DNA from 4 places in the Paenibacillus allorhizoplanae genome. Region 4 is predicted to be linked to each of the others. Evidence: predicted binding sites of a transcription regulator. Region 4 holds the regulator's gene; each other region holds the start of a gene.
The links. The regulator Rex, encoded in region 4, represses fermentation and respiration genes when NADH is low (regulators of the CRP and FNR family bind a similar motif). The targets are predictions, from matches to a motif close to TTGTGAAATATTTCACAA.
Positions count from the first base shown of each region.

Region 1: the regulator Rex is predicted to act here: its motif matches at 1,594-1,611, upstream of L6I86_RS10270 (DUF2249 domain-containing protein).
Region 2: the regulator Rex is predicted to act here: its motif matches at 1,998-2,015, upstream of L6I86_RS32775 (nitrate/nitrite transporter).
Region 3: the regulator Rex is predicted to act here: its motif matches at 1,548-1,565, upstream of nirB (nitrite reductase large subunit NirB).

Region 1 covers NZ_CAKMMW010000004.1:379,271-383,106, reverse strand. The annotation lists gene L6I86_RS10280 (PAS domain-containing sensor histidine kinase) at 1-627, shown strand, start outside; gene L6I86_RS10275 (formate/nitrite transporter family protein) at 783-1,553, shown strand; gene L6I86_RS10270 (DUF2249 domain-containing protein) at 1,680-1,916, shown strand; gene L6I86_RS10265 (hypothetical protein) at 1,932-2,282, shown strand; gene L6I86_RS10260 (metal-sulfur cluster assembly factor) at 2,418-2,744, shown strand; gene L6I86_RS10255 (Crp/Fnr family transcriptional regulator) at 2,922-3,524, shown strand; gene pduL (phosphate propanoyltransferase) at 3,701-3,836, opposite strand, start outside.
Region 2 covers NZ_CAKMMW010000035.1:4,563-8,398, forward strand. The annotation lists gene nirB (nitrite reductase large subunit NirB) at 1-486, opposite strand, end outside; gene L6I86_RS32775 (nitrate/nitrite transporter) at 741-1,982, opposite strand; gene L6I86_RS32780 (ANTAR domain-containing response regulator) at 2,458-3,108, shown strand; gene L6I86_RS32785 (anthranilate phosphoribosyltransferase) at 3,105-3,836, shown strand, end outside.
Region 3 covers NZ_CAKMMW010000004.1:395,880-399,715, reverse strand. The annotation lists gene moaA (GTP 3',8-cyclase MoaA) at 1-288, shown strand, start outside; gene L6I86_RS10370 (hemerythrin domain-containing protein) at 377-919, shown strand; gene hpf (ribosome hibernation-promoting factor, HPF/YfiA family) at 932-1,474, shown strand; gene nirB (nitrite reductase large subunit NirB) at 1,660-3,836, shown strand, end outside.
Region 4 covers NZ_CAKMMW010000002.1:604,334-608,169, reverse strand. The annotation lists gene dinG (ATP-dependent DNA helicase DinG) at 1-1,194, shown strand, start outside; gene L6I86_RS05335 (redox-sensing transcriptional repressor Rex) at 1,198-1,818, shown strand; gene L6I86_RS05330 (inorganic phosphate transporter) at 1,875-2,876, opposite strand; gene L6I86_RS05325 (DUF47 domain-containing protein) at 2,936-3,562, opposite strand; gene L6I86_RS05320 (amidohydrolase) at 3,821-3,836, shown strand, end outside.

The DNA.
Region 1 (3,836 bases), on a different contig from region 4:
GAAGAACTCCAACTGATGATGTCACAGGTCATGCAAATCCAAGAGGAAGAACGCAGGAAGTTTTCCCGTGAGCTGCATGATGGTATTGGCCAAAGTCTGTTTTCCTTGTTGATTCACATGGATAGGCTGATCGGGGAAGAGAACATAAAGAATTCAGAAATCACACTGCTGAGGGAAAATGTCACCTTCATTATTGAGGAAGTTCGAAGTCTGGCTTGGCAGATTCGACCTTCAGTATTGGATGATTTAGGTGTTGTGCCAGCAGTTCGTACTTATATTGAAAACTACGCGAACCATTACGGGATAAGGGTGGAATTGGATAGCCGTTTGCGTAGACGGCTGGGTGCCCTTGAGGAAACCACCATATATCGTGTGATACAAGAGGCTCTTACCAATATTGCCAAGTATGCAGATGTATCGGAGGCTCGTGTTACCGTCCATGAGAGTGACTCCGTTGTCGAGGTTCAAATAGAGGATAGAGGGAAAGGCTTTGTTAGAAATAGCAGTTCTAGAGGGGTAGGTCTTTTTAGTATGGAAGAGAGAGCTAAGAGTATTGGCGGCAAGTTAACGATTCACTCAGAGCTGGGAGAAGGATCCACGGTGACCTTGATGGTTCCTGTAAAATGACCGTGAAGTGAATTTGTAAATTATGGGATGTGACTCTTCCTTCAATGGGGTGGAGTCATATCTTTTTTAGATTATCTCTATTTGTGATTTAATTCACATACAATTTCTCAAAGATGCTCTAAACTGAAGTAAAGGGCCATGGAGGTGGAAGTCACATGGGATTTATGAAGCCGGAGCAGATATGGGAACGTACAGTGGAAGCAGGAGTAAAAAAGGCACAGTTAAGGTTTAGGAAGCAGCTCCTTCTCGGTTTTTTAGGTGGCGCTTATATTGCCTTGGGCTTTTTGCTGTACATCAGGGTCAGCGGAGTCTTTCCAGCTCCATGGAGTGACGTTGGCAGCATATTCGGAGCTGCTGTGTTTCCGTTGGGTCTGATATTAACAATAATTGCAGGCGGCGAACTTCTTACCGGTAATATGATGGCAGTTCCTACAGCGTTCTTTACCGGAAAGATCAAATTTCACCAGCTAGTTAATAATTGGGCTGTCATTACAGTTGGAAACTTCCTAGGAGCTGTATTCATCGCTTATGTTTTCGGACATCTAGTTGGTTTAACAGAACAGGGGGTTTATTTAACTAAACTTGTAAAGATTGTCCACGCTAAAACTGCGGAACCCTTCTCAGTAGCGCTTTTATCGGGTATTGGCTGTAACTGGTTAGTTGGGCTTGCCGTTTGGTTAGCCTATAGTACAGATAATGATATAGGTAGAATAATAGGTATATGGTTTCCCACAATGGCTTTTGTGGCGATCGGGTTCCAACACGTCGTTGCCAATATGTTTGTCATTCCTGCGGCTATTTTCTCAAATCAGGCAACATGGATGGATTTTTTGAGAAATGTGGTGCCGGTGTACATGGGAAATGTAATTGGCGGAGCTTTATTTGTCTCTGGAATATATGCTTTGGTTTATCGTCATGCTAAATAGAGGGTAATGTTGGCAAGTGTGATTTTGTATTTATTAATAATCGTGATATCTATCACAATCTGGCGCTCCATATTCTCGTATACTAAAGGTGTGATTGAGAACGAATATCAAGGAGGATGGTTAATCATGAACCAATTCGCAACTATAATTAAAGCTCCCGAGTATCCCCCGCAGTTAAAGCACAAAGTCATCTTTGAATCCTTTGATCAGCTTGCATCCGGGGAAGCCATGCTGCTGATTAATGACCACGATCCGCGCCCGCTGCGCTTTCAATTTGAAGCAACACGACCTGGATTGTTCTCTTGGAAGTACTTAGAGCAAGGACCTGAAACATTTCAAGTGAAAATTGGGAAGCTTGGTTAAGGGGGGATATAACAGATGGCAAAAGTGGAAGTTCTTAATCCTACCACCCTTCGCATAACAGCAACATTGGAAGATGCACTAACGATGATAAAAGAAGCGTCGGATCATCTAGAAGAGTTTGCTGAGGATATCATCACCATATGTGACAAAATGCCTGAGTTTGACTACACCTACTTTTGCTTCTATGCCTACGACACAGCCGCTTTGTTTGAGCGGATGCTCGGAATCGATCCCAAGCAGTATCTAACCTTCAGTATGAATGCTCCCGATGCTTTCTTCTATACCTTGTATGGAGGCATGAAGGGGCTGTATAACTCGGCACGTCATAGTATGACACAGAGAGAAGCGTTCATTGGCATGATATGAGGTGAAAAGGATGTTGAAGAAAGCAAGAATTGTGGAGTTAGATTACAACGATTAGGCTATCCGTATCAAGTGGAGAATCAGGCTGACGGATCTGCCAAGGTTCTCATAGATAAGACGAATTAACAGGTAAGGAAAATGGAGAGTGATGGCATTATGGAGCAAGTCATGTCGATGGAGCAAATCCGAACGTGTCTCAAACAAGTGTTTGATCCAGAGTTGGGTGTTAATATTGTAGATTTGGGCCTTGTCTATGAGATCGTTCTCATAGATGAAGAAGTTTCTATTCGAATGACGTTGACAACACCTGGTTGTCCTATGCACGATACCATTGTTGGAGGGGTTACGCGTGCGTTGGAAGGGGAGCTAGGCATCACTAAGGTGAAGGTTGAAGTCGTTTGGGAGCCACGGTTGACACCGGAGCATATGTCTGAATTGGCAAGAGAGCAGTTAGATTATTTTTAACTAAAAGCGGTTGAGCCGGAGTGAAGTCTGGCTCTTTTTTGCATGTACAGCCCAAATAAGTGTTCAGGAAGGAAGATGACAATGAATGAAAATAACATAGATCCCGGGGTGATCCTTCGCCAAGTTCCATTGTTTCGCGATTTGTCCGATGGAGAAATGGAAGGTCTTTGCAGGATTATGATTCAGCGATCGTATCGCAAGAAAGCAATTGTATTTACAGAAGGCAGTGAGAAAGAAGCTGTATACTTCATCCATAATGGTTTAATCAAAACGTACAAGACGGACGAAAATGGCCATCAACAAATTGTATCTTTTCTGAAAACGGGTGATATGTTCCCGCATACCGGGTTATTTCATGCGAATCATTATCCAGCTACAGCAGAGACAATTGTACCAACGACGCTACTTGCGATGCCCATCAAGCACTTTGAGGTTTTCCTTAGTAATACCCCCGGCATAGCGGTTAAACTTTTACGTGTGATGAGCGAGAAAATCCTTGAACTGCAGGGGAAGCTGCAGGAACTGACAGGACAAGATGTGCAAAACAGAGGGCAACTATTTCTGCTTAAGCTCGCAGAGACTAACGGAAAGGTGAAAAGCGGGAAACTACTTATTGAAATACCGATGACCCACCAAGATATTGCGAATGCGATTGGTACGACCAGGGAGACGGTTAACCGTCTGCTTAATCAGCTTCGTAAGGAGGGCATTGTAGAAACGGATCGTTCAGGGTTTGTGATTCATGATATCGAGGCGCTCCGGCACTGGAGAGAGCACTAATGCTGCCCAATATTCATATAAACGCTTCCTCAACTGGGGAATGATTGGGTGTTTTTAATTAGCGGAGGTCGAGCTCAGGAAAACCAGCAATGAGTCACTGACTTATTGCTGGTTTCTAAGTTGTAGTCCGTTCGGAAATGTCGTATTGCCTCTGCTGCATGCCAGTATTCCTATTTCTAAATAATTGTTGCAGTATCCCCATTTTCAGCTCCAGTTGCATTGGCTTCATCTGTATCCAGATGAAGCTCCAATTGATAGTGGTCAGACACGCGAGCAATAACATGATGAAGTACGCTTCCTCGGTTGCCTTCG
Region 2 (3,836 bases), on a different contig from region 4:
TGCCTCTAAGCCTAGCAAACCGCCGCCGATGACAATTGCTTTCTTGTACTTTTTAGCCGACTCAATCATGATTTCACAATCACGGATCGTTCTATAGGCCATGACGCCTTCTTTGTCTGCACCTGGCATAGGAATCATGAATGGATTAGAACCTGTTGCCAAAATTAATTTATCATAAGAAACGCTCAGGCCTTTATCGCTCGTGACGGTTTGGGCCAGAGTGTCGATGCCCGTGATGGTTTGATTCGTATATAAGGTAATATGATTGTTCGTATACCATTCATAAGGGTGGATAACGATATCCTCCACTTTGGAATCGCCGGAGAGCACATAGGACAACAAGATTCTATTGTAGTTGGGATGCGGTTCACTACCGAAAATCGTAACCTCATATTTATCTGGCGCCAGTTTTAGTAAATGTTCAACGGCATTAACACCCGCCATTCCGTTTCCGACCAGGACTAGCTTCTCTTTTTTGACTGTCATTGTGATCATCCTTCCATCCATTTACTATGGCATTCAATTGTATTTGAGTTGTGAGAAAAAAGGGTCATTTAGGAGCAAAGCTCCCAAATGACTAATTTGGGATATGGAGCTTGAGCAGTTCGATTGTTCGAAAGAACTGCAAAGACGCTAGTCGTAACGTCTTTGCCCATACAGCCTGAAGAGCAGGCTGCATGAGCAAAAACTTTACTGGATGTGCCGCTGACCACGTAGAATCAGCGGCGTTCCTGCTTATGTTAAGCCTGTATCGTATCCATGCTCGAAGACGCTACTTTCACCTTGCCGCCTTCGCCAATCCATGTACGTTTCCATTGCCCTTGAACAACCGCAATAATGACGATACAACTTAGTGCAATTCCACTGAGAATCAGGAAGCCTGGTGTGAAAGAACCCGTGGATAATTTCAGGTTTCCAAGAATTTTAGGCAAGAAGTAACCACCTAATCCCCCTGCTGCTCCAACAATTCCTGTCATCACACCAATTTCCGCTTTGAAACGCTGTGGCACGAGTTGGAATACCGAACCATTCCCCATTCCGAAGGCCATCATTGCAACGAAGAGCATGACTGTTGTCAAAGAAAGTGCAGGAAGCGTCGAGATACCTGCCATCATTAAACCAACAACGCCATATAGAACCATTAACATACGAATTCCGCCAATCTTATCTGCAAGCCATCCTCCAACGGGACGGAAGAAGCTACCACCGATGACGCATAAAGTTGTAAAGTCTGCAGCACGCACAGGAGAAAGCCCATATTGTGTATTAAAGAAAATCGTAAGATAAGATGCCATTCCTACAAAACCACCGAAAGTTACACTATAGAAAATACAGAACAACCACGAATCCTTCTGTTTCAATACTTTACCGTACTCTGCAATCGTTTTTGGTGCTGGTTTATTGGGACTATCCTTTGCCAAAATACTAAATATGACAAGCGTTATTGCGATTGGAATCATGGCAATTCCGAAAACAACGTGCCAGTCTCCATAATGTTGTGCTAAACGATTTGCAAACAAGGTAGCAAAAATCGTCCCGCTATTTCCTGCACCTGCAATCCCCATTGCTAATCCTTGATACTGTGGCGGGTACCAGCTGCTAGCGAGCGGTAGTGCTGCAGCAAAGCTTGCTCCTGCAATACCTAACATTAGAGCTACAAAATACATATCTCCCATCGTGTTAGCGAACTGCCATCCCCAGAATAATGGAATTAAGGTAAGAGAAAGCCCAATCTGTCCTGTTAGTTTAGGACCAATTTTATCCGTTAGTACGCCAAGTACTAGTCGTAAGACCGCCCCCCCTAAAGTTGGTAAAGCAACCAAATTAGCTTTTTGTGCGGCATCCAACCCAAAATCTTTGGCTAGGATGACAGCTAGCGGTCCAAGAAGCACCCAGACCATGAAGCTCATGTCAAAATACAAGAATGAACTGAACAAAGACCCTTTGTGCCCTACTTGCATAAAACTTTTCCGATCTACCATGCAATCCCTCTCCTTTTGTGAGGCTTTTCGCCTTCTTTTTGTCCTATCCATTTTCTTGACTGCACGTTGACAGAAAAGGCCGACAAACATACCCCTATCAATCATGGGATGTTTATCGGCCTCATTGCCACTGCTGCCACTTCCTCGTGGACAGCATGATAGATGTAATTTTTTCATTACATTGAACATAAAAAGCCTATCCAGTTACGTAATTGTAAGGGGATAGGCGCCGTTGCCTTCGTCGGGTGGCACATCATTGTGCCGATTTCTTAACTTGATTATACGATGCACTTAATTCTATGTCAATAAACTTAACACAAAAAAAATTATGAGAGAATTTGAGTAGCATATCGACAAATTTCAGGTGCATATGCTATAGTATTGCCGTATAATAATACCAATAATGATCGAATTAAGATCAAAACCTAACATGTACTTGTCATGAGTTAAAGTTATTCAAGATGGAGGTATTCCCATGTTGCAATCATTCATTCTGGTCGACGAGTTCATGACAACTCGCTCAGCTACCTCCTCTGAGCCCTCACATGCTGTTCGAACGGAAGACATGCAAGGAAAAGAATTTTTACCTGATGAAATCATGAAGGATTTGGGGTTCCGCATTTATACTTCATCTAATATGAAAGAAATTTCCTTTATCATCCCTAAGGTCGATGCTGTATTATTATCAGTAGGTCCCGAACAAGTCACAGATTGGCGTATACGCTTGCTTGCACAGCGGAGTCTTCCCATATTCTGGTGGTGTGATACGCAAACTTTTCCTTCTAATGAATGCAAGATGGATGCGGGAATAGATGGCTTGATCGGTCCCACGATGAGCCCACTAGAAATTCATTGTGCGTTGATACTGGGTGTGAACCATTATTTCCAACGAACCGAGTGGCATCAGGAGCGCGAACAACTGCTGTCCAAGCTTGAAGAACGTAAGTGGGTTGATCAGGCGAAGCGAATTTTATGCGAAATCAAAGGCATCTCGGAAGCTGAAGCTTATGATTTCCTCCGTAAACAAGCTATGAATGAACGTAAGCGTATGGTCGACGTCGCAACCTCCATCGTCAAGGTATATCAGATACTACAGGATCAGAACAAAGGGGGCCGCAAACGATGATATCCTTATTAAAAGAAGTAGGCCGCGGTAAACGCGGAGCCAGAGACCTTACCTATGAAGAAGCGGCTCAAGCAGCCGAACTCATACTAACCGGTGCAGCCACCCAAGCTCAGATCGGCGCTTTTCTTGTAGCTGAGCGAATTAAAATGGAATCGCCCGATGAAATCAAAGCCTTTATTCATGCCTTACGACAACGTATTAGCACTTATCCCATGGCTGGAAGTATCGACTGTGCCGGTCCCTATGATGGTCGCACTCGCACATTTATCGCAACATTACCGACCGCATTCGTACTCGCAGCCTGCGGATTGCCAACAACTTTGCACGGCAGCCCTAGCATGCCTCCTAAATGGGGCATCACCTTATCCGATGTGCTTACAGCAATGGGGGTAAATGCACTTGAAGCATCACGTGAAGCATTAGTTTCTGCTGCGGCGCGAACAGGCTTCTTATTCACACCGACCGAAAGCTGGTGTGAGCCGCTTGGCGAGCTGCGCGAAATTCGTAAAGAACTCGGTTTGAGAACCGTGTTCAATACTGCGGAGAAGCTGCTGCGTTTTACAGAAGCTCCTTATATGGCTGTTGGTGTGTTTCACGGCACTGTTTTTGAGAAAATCACGAATTTGCTCATTGAATTAGGTGTTTCTCGAGGTATTGTGGTGCAGGGTATGGAGGGCTCAGAGGACTTAGGTGTCGATAAACGTACAAGAACCTACCTTATCCAAGAC
Region 3 (3,836 bases), on a different contig from region 4:
CGTTATCAGGGTTCACGGGAAGAGATTGGTTTGATCTCTTCAGTGACTCAAGCGTTCTGCAGCACTTGTACAAGGGCACGGTTGTCTGCGGAAGGGCATTTGTATACATGTTTGTTTGCTTCAGACAAGACAGACCTGCTAAGTGTGATCAGAGAAGGAGCAAGCGATGAAGATTTACGATTATTGATTGTTCAAGTATGGGGAATGCGTCAAGATCGGTATTCCGAAACAAGACTAGCACAGACGACTCCCGCACATAAGGTTGAAATGTCTCATATCGGTGGATAGTGTGATGTATCGCACAGCGAGAACCTGCACTTGTAGCTATACTAAAGATAGATAGAAAACGAAATGATTACCTTAGGAGGGACTCTGTATGGTGATTCATTCCACAGGCTACACCTTGGGGATTGCTTCTTCAAATCCGGAGGAGGTTGCTTTTGCTACCGATCGTTTAAGGGTAGAGCATGAGGAATTGAGAGAAAAGCTAAGGATGCTTGAAACGAGTGCCAAGGAACTGATGCTATTGGAAGATTCGGTAAAGGGCATACAGCTTGTCGAGGAACTCAGAAAACAGACTGATCAATTTGTGGATGAGCTGGAACGACACTCAGAATGGGAGGAACAGGAATTGTTTCCGTTCCTGTTAACGTATTTTCATCGTCCATCGATGCCTTCTATCATGCCTTCTTTCTGGGTATTGGAAAAAGACCATCAACTCGGCATGTCGTTTATCCAATCCTTTCAAGAAGCTGTTATTGAGGTAACGCCTCTTGTTGTGAAGAAGCGATTAGCAGAGGCGGCAGCGCATCTCTTACAAGCATGTTTGATATTAAATGACCACTTTACCATGGAAGAACAACTTATTTTTCCGTTAACAGAGAAAGTGCTGACAGATTTGGAATCCTTTTTCTCATAGGAGATGAGCCGAATGAAACTGATTGTACATGGAAAAGATTTAACAGTAACCCCATCCTTACAGGAATATGTGGAACGCAAATTGGGGCGATTGGCATCTTGGTTTGAAGAAGCTTGTGACATGCATGTTACCCTTTCGGTTCAGGGGCATAAACAAATTCATGTTGTAGAAGTAACGATCACCTGCAAAGGTACCGTGCTTCGTGCAGAAGAAAAACGAGATGATATGTACGCATCGATCGATGTTGTCGCTGATAAATTAGAAAGACAGACGCGAAAGTTAAAGGACAAGATCAAGCATAGAATGCGCCAGCAAAGCGGGTTAAGGGTTCTTTCATTTGATAGCATGGAACATGCAAGCAGGGAGAATGATTCTCCATTTGAAGTAGCCCGCGTTAAGACCGTTCCGAATAAACCAGAAGATATTGAGGAAGCAATTCTTCAAATGCTGTTGCTTGACCATAACTTCCACTTGTTTTTTAACAGAGATTCGGGCAAAACTGAACTTGTTTATCGCAGAAACGATGGTACGTATGGACTTATTACAACCGCATGATAGAAGGAGGTATGGGTTATTCTACCATGCCTCTTTTTTTGCATCTAGAAATAAACCTCTTTCTTAGTATAAGTTGTGACAATTCTCACATCGTTCGACTACCAATAGATCTATGATTAGAGTAGCAAAAGAATATGGAATTTGAACATATCTAAGAGAGACAGATTTGTCAGGAGGAAAAGAGCATGCCTGTAAAAGCAGATCGACCAAGGCTGGTACTTATCGGCAATGGAATGGCGGGAATCAATACGATTGAACAAATATTGAAATTGACACCAGACAAGTATGAGATTACCGTCATTGGTAAAGAGCCGCACCCTAATTATAATCGTATTCAATTGTCTTACTTGCTCGAAGGAAGCAAGACATTCGACGACATTATTCTTAATGATTATGACTGGTACGAAAGAAATCATATTCAATTGTTAATAGGCGTTGAAGTTACTCAAATAGACCTTACTTCTAAACAAGTACACATGAGCAATGGACAGACTCAGCCATACGATAGACTCATCATAGCGACCGGCTCCAATCCTGTCATGCTTCCTATACCAGGCATCGATAAAGATGGGATTGTCAGCTTCCGTGATATTCATGATTGCAACAGAATGGTACATGCGGCAAGCGTGTTTAAGAGAGCAGCTGTTATTGGCGGCGGTTTGCTTGGACTCGAGGCTGCCAGGGGACTTCTTAAATTAGGCATGGATGTTTCCGTTGTACATTTATTCTCAGACTTAATGGAGAGACAACTCGATACAGCAGCATCTGCCATGTTGAAGACAGAACTGGAAGAGCAAGGCATGCATTTTCAATTAAATAAAAAGACCATTGAAATATTTGGCGGTGAACATGTCAAAGGACTTCTCTTCGAAGATGGTTCCGTACTTGAAGCGGATTTTATCGTAATGGCGGTGGGGATTGCTCCTGAAACGACAATTGCTCGAAATTGCGGTTTAGAAGTAAGACGGGGTATTGTTGTTGACGATCTTATGCAAACAAGTGCTCAGGGTGTATTCGCTGTAGGGGAATGCAACCAGCACCGTGGTGTCAGCTATGGTTTAGTAGCTCCGTTATTTGAGCAAGGGGCTGTGCTAGCCAAGCATCTATGTGACATGCCAACGGAACCCTATAAAGGATCGATTGTATCTACCAAACTCAAAATTTCCGGCGTGGATGTTTTTTCCGCCGGGGCGTTTCAAGATGGGCCGGATGTTGATGTTATTTGCTTACAAGATAATTGGAAGAAAACTTACAAAAAGGTGCTGCTTAAAAAAAATCGCATTATCGGAGGCGTGTTGTTCGGTGACGTGAGTGACTCCGCCCAACTGTTGAAATGGATAAAGGCTCAGGAACCGATGACGCAGGAGATACATGAACAACTGATGGGCACGCCCTCAATAGAGGGATCGGATCCTTTGGCTTTCGTCACTGCGATGCCAACCGATGAGATCGTATGTGGCTGCAACGGGGTTACCAAAGGTATGATTATTCAAGCCATTACGGATAAGAGGCTTAGCACGGTAGAAGAAATAAAATTATGTACGGGCGCCAGCCGATCATGCGGGGGCTGTAAGCCGATGGTGGAGCAGCTTCTTGCTCTGACATTAGGCGACCGTTATGAAGGAAACCATGCGGTCAAAGAAACGCTCTGTAGCTGCACCATCCATAGCCGTGAAGATGTCATTGCTGCAATCAGAGATAAACGGTTATCCCACGTTCGAGAAGTGATGAACGTGTTAGAATGGCATAATCCGGAAGGATGCTCGAAATGTAGACCCGCCATTAACTATTATATTGGGATGGTTTGGCCAGAAGCTCATGAGGATGAGCGGGATTCCAGATTTGTCAATGAGAGACTGCATGCGAATATCCAGAAAGACGGTACCTACTCTGTGGTTCCCCGTATGTATGGCGGGGTTACCACTCCCGAGCAGCTTCGGAAAATTGCCGATGTCGCAGACAAGTATGAAGTGAAGATGGTGAAGGTTACAGGAGGACAGCGTCTTGACTTATTAGGCGTGAAAAAAGCGGATCTTCCACACATGTGGGAAGAGCTCGGTATGCCTTCAGGCTATGCCTATGCGAAAGCCATTCGCACAGTTAAAACATGCGTAGGCTCTACATTTTGCCGTTTCGGTACTCAGGATTCTATCAGCATGGGGATTCTGCTGGAGAAGAAGTTCGAACGGCTTTGGATGCCTGCCAAGTTCAAAATGGCAGTGAACGGCTGCCCGCGTAATTGCGCCGAGGCGGAGATTAAGGATTTCGGCATCATTGGCAATGATGGCGGTTGGGAGATTTACGTTGGCGGTAACGGTGGCGTGAAATTAAGAGCCGCTGATCTCTTATGTAAAGTGAAAAC
Region 4 (3,836 bases):
TCCTCCAGAAGTGATCCTTCACAATCGGAAACTTCGCAATATGTGCTGCGTTTGAAGCCGGAGACTCTGCCTGCGAATTGGCGTGAGTTGTTGATTATGGAGGATAACATTTATCTGAATGCGAGTGAACTTTTGCGAACTTTGGATAAATTGTTGAGTGAGCTAAAGGAGCAGCAAGATGGACTTGGTGTTCAAGGGTTAGTGACCGATCTGAATGGAACTGTGAAAGAGCTGTATGCGCATCGTGATGCGCTTCATTTCTTTATGAAAATGGCAGATGAAGGGTACGTGTATTGGATTGAAGCTGGCACGTATGCGAAAGCCAAATCGGTTCAACTGAATTCCGTTCCAACGGATGTTAGTGGGTTGCTGCAGCAGCATTTCTTTGAAACGAAAGACAGTATTATCTTGACCTCCGCAACGCTCTCGGTGAATAAATCGTTCCAGTACTCGGCGGAGCAGCTAGGCTTAGCCATTCCAGAAGACGAAGAGTCAGGTAAGCTGAAAACAGTGCAATTACCGTCACCTTTTAACTATCGTGAGCAGGCTTTGGTCGTCATTCCACGTAATTTTCCAACGATCAAGGGAGCGGGAGATCCCGTTTTTATCGAAGCACTGATCAACTCTCTAAGTGATGTTGCACAGGTGACAAAGGGGCGAATGCTAGTTCTATGTACCTCGAACCGGATGTTGAAGCTTGTTCATGCAGGAATGAAGGAAAAGCTCAACCCACATGGCATCACTGTGCTTGGTCAGGGTGTTGACAGCGGCAATCGCAGTAAGTTGACCCGAATGTTCCAAGATAATAAAATGTGCGTGTTACTGGGCACTAGTTCGTTCTGGGAAGGTGTAGATATTCCAGGAGATGCGTTAAGTTGTCTGGCGATCATTCGTCTCCCATTCCAACCGCCTAATCACCCGCTTGTCGAAGCCAAATGTGAGAATATCAAGAAGCGCAATGAGAATCCATTTATGAAATTTTCTGTTCCTCAAGCTGTTATTCGATTTAAACAAGGCTTCGGTCGATTAGTTCGGAGGGCGTCAGACAAAGGGATCGTTATTATCTATGATACACGTGTTATTGAGACGTATTATGGCAAGCACTTCCTCTATTCGTTGCCTGGTCCGAAGATCGAGCACATGACCTGCGAACAAATGCTGCCGAGGATTGAGCAATGGATGGGAGGAGCTTAATTCGTGAAAACACAAAAAATTTCAGAAGCTGTTGTCCGCAGATTACCTATCTATTTACGCTATCTAAACGAGTTGCAAATGAACAATGTGTCCACGGTGTCTTCTCAGGATTTAGGTCAGAAATTAGATCTGAATCCTGCTCAAATTCGGAAGGACTTAGCTTATTTTGGCGAGTTTGGCAAAAAAGGGATTGGCTATGATATCAATTACTTGATAGAGAAGATTCGCCAGATTCTGAAGTTAGATCGACATATTCAAGTTGCCCTCGTTGGCGCAGGAAATTTAGGCAGAGCACTTTGCAATTATAATACGTACTTACGTAATGATATGAAAATTGTGGCTTTATTCGATGCCATGCCTTCAAAGACAGGCGAAGTGATTAATAATTTGGTTGTGCTCCCCATGGATAAAATGAAGTCAGTTATGTCTGAGCTTGGTGTGCGGATCGGTATTATTACCGTTCCCGCGGCTGAAGCACAGAATGTAGCGAATGAATTCGTTGCTTGTGGCATTGAAGCGATACTGAACTTTGCGCCAGTCATCATTAAGGTGCCGCCAGATGTACGCGTGCATTATGCGGATTTCACGACAGAGCTTCAAAGCTTAGCTTATTATCTCGATTAGCATGAAAAAGGCACGACCCGCGCAGCTTCAGCGGGTCGTGCCTTTGTTTTTTATTACTACATGATTAAACGGAATATCACAAAGTACAGGGTGTAAGCAAGAACCATGGAGATCGGAATGGTAATAACCCAAGTGACTAACATTCGACCAACCGTACCCCATTGTACTTCATGGAATCGCATGACACTGCCTGTCCCGATAATCGCAGAGGAAATAACATGTGTTGTGGATAATGGTTTACCAATGAAGGTTGAGATTTGAATGACAATCGATGATGTTAAGTCCGAGGCAAAGCCGTTGATCGGCTCAATTTTAACAATTTTACCCGAGACTGTTTTAATGATCCGCCATCCGCCAATGGATGTACCAAGGCCCATCGCGAGGGCTGCAGCAATTTTTACCCAGATCGGTACATTCAAATCATCTTGAACGCCGGCTGCAACAAGACCAAACACGATAATCCCCATCGCCTTCTGCGCATCGTTACCACCATGGGAATACGAAAGTAAACCGGCAGAGATGATTTGTAACGTACGAAAACCACGATTTAGTTTGGATCTGGATGTATTACCTGACCACAGCACGATATTTTTGATCAATACCATAATGAGATAACCTAGAACGAAAGCGATAATCGGCGATAAAATAAGAATGATAATAATTTGTGTGAAACCACTCCAGTTAACGCCATTGAAGCCTGCTCCTGCAATTACAGCACCAGCTAAGGCACCAAGTAACGTGTGGGAGGACGAAGATGGAATAGACAAGTACCAGGTAAGTAAGTTCCAGATGATTGCTGCAAGCAAGGCTGCAATCACGACTTCAACGCCATTTTCGATCTTCGCAGGATTGGCAATACTTCCGCCTACTGTTTTGGCTACCTCCGATGAAACCATAGCCCCAACAAAATTAAGTGAAGCAGCCATGAAAATCGCTACACGCGGACTTAATGCTCGCGTAGAAATGGAAGTAGCAATCGCATTAGCTGTATCGTGGAATCCGTTGATGAAGTCGAATAACAGGGCTAGTGCAACGATTATGATCAAATAAGTTAACATGAATTCCTCCTAGCGCTTTCCAATTGGAAAACTTTCTTCGTACACACAGACATCTTGTCTTAAGAGTAACGAAGTACTACGCTGTCTAGAATGTTAGCGACATCTTCGCAGGCATCGGTTGTTTCTTCCAAACGCTCGTAAATTTCTTTGAGTTTGAAATCTTCGTAGGGGTCTTTGCGTGTGATGAAAATTTGACGAATTCCTTCGCGCATCAAACGATCTCCATCATTTTCTAATTTATTTATAGCCACCGTGTGCTCCGGAATTTGCATATATTTTTTCTTAGCTAAAAGCTTGAAAGCATCTAGCATATGTTGACATGAGTCTACGATAACTCCAGAGAAATCTTTCATGTAGGAATCTGTATGAGAAACACTCAAATAGTCGAAACGAGCAATCGTAGCCTCAATACCATCGGTAACATCATCGACTTTGGAAGCTAGAACCATAATATCTTCCCGATCAATAGGAGTGATAAATACTTTGTTCAAACCTCTGAAAATGTCATGTGTGATGGAGTCTCCTGCATGCTCAAGATCATGAATTGCTTTGACATACTCAATTGGGGGTTTATCACCCATCATAGCTGTACGAAACAATTGAGCTGTTTGCAAAGCGTTCTCTGCAGCACGGATAAGAAGTTGCAAGAAATCGACTTCGTTCTTTCTGGTGAATAACGTTGTCATAGAATCCTCCTAATTTTTACTATATGTACAAGTTTTTGAACGAATTTGTGATTTAAAAATGACCAAATTGTAGAAAAAACTCACAATGTTTAAAGTATCATACTCGTTAGGGCTAAAGCAACGAAAATTCCGTGACAATTTACAATTTCTCAACAACTTAGGAATCGTACACGGCTTCCTTGATTTTACAAGCTTGAAGATGTAAAGTTTATGGAGCAGTAGCTGTTTATAGAATGAGCATAGAGAGGGTTTTTTACTATGAAAAAAACATTAA